2 regions of the Larkinella sp. genome follow, and region 1 is predicted to be linked to the other one. Evidence: riboswitches for the same ligand, from Rfam matches in the RefSeq annotation. Region 1 holds a riboswitch; the other holds the start of a gene.
What was found. A riboswitch is a leader RNA that binds a small molecule or an ion and turns the genes downstream of it on or off. The one in region 1 is predicted to bind cobalamin.

Region 1 (2,203 bases):
TCCAGCCCAGTCTCAGCGTGAGTTTGTTCGTTTCGTAGGTGGTTAAAAACCGGTACGACTGTGAGCGGGTTCGTTCCCGAACGGTAGTATCGTAGGGCGTAACGGTCAAGTCGTTATCCGTTAACCAGAGGTTCACCGAAAGCTGCTGGTTTTTCTGGTTTCGGAAATACAAATCCTGAATGAAGCCCTTCTGTTTGGTGATCGAATGTTCGACGAAGTAATTTCCCCGTTCGCGATATGGGAAATCATTGTTGGCGTTGGTGGTGTAGAAGAACGATTTCCCGGCGATCTGCCAGCGCTTTCCGGCGGTACTCACAAACCGGATTCCAAGCTGGGTTCCGTAATTCCGGAAACTTCCGAGCTGCTGCCCGACGGAAGCCTGAAAACCGGGTTGCTGCCACTTCGGATTGTTCATGAGCAGAATACTGCCCCCCACGGCATCCGAACCCACGCAACTGGCGGAGGAGCCATACTGAACCGCAAGCTGATCGAAACCGGTGACGGGCAGCGTTGAGAAGTCGCTAAGCCCAAGCGTTGGCTGGTTAATGTTGATTCCGTTCCAGAGCACGGCGGTGTGATTGGCCGAGGTACCGCGGAACGAAGCGGTCGATAACTGGCCCGCACCGTATACCTTAAACGCAATGGGGGTCGTATAGGTCAGGAGGTCCGTCAGCGTTTGAAAACGGAACTGTTCGAGCGTCACGGAGTCGATCCGCTGGGTTTTTTGCCCGGCCGAAAACCGCTCGGGCGTGGTTCCACGAATCGTTACGGCGGGTAACGTTTGGTCAGTACCGTTGGTTTGGCCGTTCACAACCGAAAACGAACCCACCAGTAAGGACAGGATAATCCCGTCTCTATACCGCATCATAGCTGAATTAAGTAAAAAAGTGGCCGTCAATTCCCTCGTAAAAAGGATTGGGAGCCGTAAAACCCGGTTTCCTTTTCACCCGAAAGAAACTGAGCATCGTTGTTTTAGGCAGGTCTCCTGGCTCACCCACTGATTTCGGCCTTCCCATCCGAACGAAAGCGGACAGTGGCAAGAAGAGGAAATCAGTTCGTACGGGTTTACAGTTGCGGGGACAGCATCGGTTTTGCACCGACTTCCCTATTAAGCCAACCCTGCCCAAAATCGGCAGGCGGCACCTAATGCGACAAAGGTAGCAGGTTGTGGAGGATTCTCCAATTATTTATGACGGCGCGTACTCCCGGAAGGTGCCGTCGGTGTAGAAAATCAGAATTCGCTCTATGGTTTTTTCTTCTTTATTTTTCGCTACAGACGATTGTGGCGGGGCAGTATAAGGCGGTTTTTCGTCTACAATTTCGGGTTGCGGGCTGGGCTTGCGCGAAATGGCTGGCATGGCGACCGGACGAGGATTTACATTTGTTAAGGGTTGATCTTCTTCCAGTATCCAATCGTAACCTAGCTCGGGAAACCGGCGAATGATCTTCTGGATGATGTCGAAGCTGGGGCGGTTGCGTCCCGAGAGGATGTGAGAGATGCTCGACCGTTGAACCCCGATTTCATCAGCGAAATAAGAAGGGGTTAAGTTCTTGTCCTTCAGTACCTGTTTAATTTTGTCATTTACATTCATGGCGGTATGTTTTTTACAAAAGTAATCAGTTTACAACGCATAGCAACACAAATGTAAATCAATATTTGTTAATAATGTAAATAGTACAAATGTTAATAGTTTACAAATAGAAAAAGCCAACGTTACTGATGTAAAATTGGCTTTTGTGAATTTAGATAGAAGGAGACTGCTCGTTTACAGATGTATCACGGTTTAAACCGTTACATTGTTTGTGCGCAGCGCGTCGTTAAGCGACGTTTTCAAATCCGTCGATTCCTTGCGCAGACCGATGATCAGCGCGCAGGGAACCTGGTAGACACCGGCTGCAAATTCTTTAGCAATAGTACCCGGGATGACGACGGAATTGTCGGGGACATAGCCCCGGTGTTCGACCGGTGTTGAACCGGTGACGTCGATAATTTTGGAACTGCCGGTGATGGTGACACCGGCCCCCAGGACGGCTCTTTTGCCAATGTGTGCGCCTTCCACGACGATGCAGCGGGAGCCGATGAAGGCGCCGTCTTCCACAATAACGGGCGACGCCTGGGGTGGTTCCAGCACCCCGCCGATGCCTACTCCCCCACTGAGGTGAACGTCCTTTCCGATCTGTGCACAACTGCCCACCGTAGCCC
Region 2 (2,203 bases), 1.8 Mb from region 1:
AAAAACAACTCCTTTGCCATCGAATTGAAAACCGTGGAGAGTTATGACGCCAAAACGCAGAAAATCCTGACCGATTTGGGGCTGGAATAATCTACCGGCATTCTGTCTTCAGTAACGTATACCTAAAACCGCCTTCCGGTTTTTTCAACACCCACCTTCCTTCTGTTTCCACACGCTCGCCTTCGTGCCACGTAATGGCATCGCCGGTGAGCGTGAAGGTGATTTCGTGCGGTTGCGTAACGCCTTCACCCGAGCGCTGCCAGTCGGCCCGGATCTGATTCTTCGTTAACGTTCCCTGCAACGGGCCCCGCGCCCGGTCTTTCTCATCCGGCAAAATGGCCAGCTCGCCCGTTACGTCGGCGCCCTGAATGACCAGCCGGAGCAGCGTGGTATCGCGCCCCACCACCTGCCGGTAGCAAACGGTATCGATAGACGTAACCGTCGAATCAGCCCGGTTTTCCGTCGTTTCCGACCGGCGGGAACGGTCACCGCAGCTACTGAGAATCAAAATCAGGAGTCCTGAAGGCAGGAGATATTGCATTGAATTTAAATGAAGAGAATGAAAAATGTAAAATGACGAATGCTAAATGTAAAAGTAGTCGGCTGGCTCTCTCTTTTCCATTTGGCGTTCGACATTTTACATTTTTCGTTCCTTTTTGTACAACCTCCAAAACCCAACAATGGTTGGCTGTACCCGGTTTTTCTGATGGGTGGTTCAGGAAGCCGGTTTGTTTTTTCCGCCGGATTGGCGTTAGTTTGTGCCGTTGTTCTTTGTTTTCCGTCAAATACGCTAATGGTTTCCCCGGGAGATTCGGGGAATGAAAAAGGAATCGTGTGAAAATCACGAGCAGACGTTGCTACTGTCAGTGACCATAGAAAAGGGTTTGCCCTCGATGTCCATTGTTCTGCCCAGGGCGGGATGAGAAGGACGGCAAATACCGTCACAAGCCAGGAGACTTGCCTTAGCCATATTGATTCAGCCTACACGCTTCTGGGCTTCCATCAAATCTTGACTTTCTCTTATCTTCCTGTCTTTCAAGGGCTGGGTGGGGTGTGTCATTGTGTTGGGTGTTCCGCAGCGTGCGGGTGTAGGGAGTTCGGCAAAGAATTCTGTACCATTATTAAACAACCCACAAAATGGTCGCACACAACCTCGGCTATCCACGAATCGGTAGCCACCGCGAACTCAAAAAGGCCAGTGAACAGTACTGGGCCGGAAAAATTACGCATGACCAACTGGTCGAAGCCGGGCAACACATCCGGCGCGACAACTGGCTCACCCAGCAACAGGCCGGCATCTCGCTCATTCCGTGCAACGATTTCTCGTTTTACGATCAGATCCTGGATTGGTCGCTGACCATCGACGCCATTCCGGAACGGTTTCGGCCGCTCGCCGAAAAACCGGGGGGGCGCGAACTGGATCTGTATTTTGCGATGGCCCGCGGCTATCAGCAGGATGGTCTGGATCTCATTGCTCTGGAAATGACAAAGTGGTTCGACACCAATTACCATTATCTGGTTCCCGAATTCAGCAAAGCGCAGTCGTTTTCGCTGCGTTCCGGGAAAGTTTTCACGGATTTTGAGGAAGCCAAAACCGTATTGGGCCGTATTCCAAAACCGGTTTTGCCGGGGCCGGTAACGTATCTGTTGCTGGGAAAAGAAAAAGAGGACGGTTTTCACCGGCTGGATTTGCTCGAACGACTGCTGCCGGTGTATGAACAGATTCTGAGCCGTTTGGAAGCACAGGGTGCCGAATGGATTCAGTTTGACGAACCGGGTCTGGTGCTGGATGCGGACGAGCAACAACAGATAGCTTACGCTACGGCCTACCGGTTTTTGCGCGAACGGTTTCCAAACCTGAAATTTCTGGTCGCTTCCTATTTTGAATGTTTCGGCGAAAATCTGACGCTGGCGACGCAATTGCCCGTCGATGCGCTGCACATCGATCTGGTTCGCTGCCCCAATCAACTGGATGATCTGTTAAACACGGATTTTGTCGATCGGAAAACCATCCTATCGCTGGGCGTGGTGGATGGCCGGAACATCTGGATCAATGACCTGACCCGTTCACTCAGCCTGATTCGGAAAGCCACTGACGCCCTGGGCCAAAACCGTGTGTGGATAGCACCTTCGTGTTCTCTACTGCACACACCCTGCGATCTGGATGCGGAAACGGAAACCAGCGGTTTAACGCCCGAAATCA

Region 2: it holds a riboswitch for cobalamin, as region 1 does, so the genes downstream of both, metE (5-methyltetrahydropteroyltriglutamate--homocysteine S-methyltransferase) here and ACO064_RS30565 (TonB-dependent receptor plug domain-containing protein) in region 1, are expected to answer to the same signal.

What each region holds. Positions count from the first base shown of each region.
Region 1 covers NZ_OZ245776.1:7,699,513-7,701,715, reverse strand. Annotated here, with positions in the region: gene ACO064_RS30565 (TonB-dependent receptor plug domain-containing protein) at 1-868, opposite strand, end outside; cobalamin riboswitch at 959-1,162, opposite strand; gene ACO064_RS30560 (helix-turn-helix transcriptional regulator) at 1,188-1,592, opposite strand; gene ACO064_RS30555 (2,3,4,5-tetrahydropyridine-2,6-dicarboxylate N-succinyltransferase) at 1,785-2,203, opposite strand, start outside.
Region 2 covers NZ_OZ245776.1:5,869,118-5,871,320, forward strand. Annotated here, with positions in the region: gene ACO064_RS22960 (hypothetical protein) at 1-90, shown strand, start outside; gene ACO064_RS22965 (hypothetical protein) at 92-541, opposite strand; cobalamin riboswitch at 778-979, shown strand; gene metE (5-methyltetrahydropteroyltriglutamate--homocysteine S-methyltransferase) at 1,138-2,203, shown strand, end outside.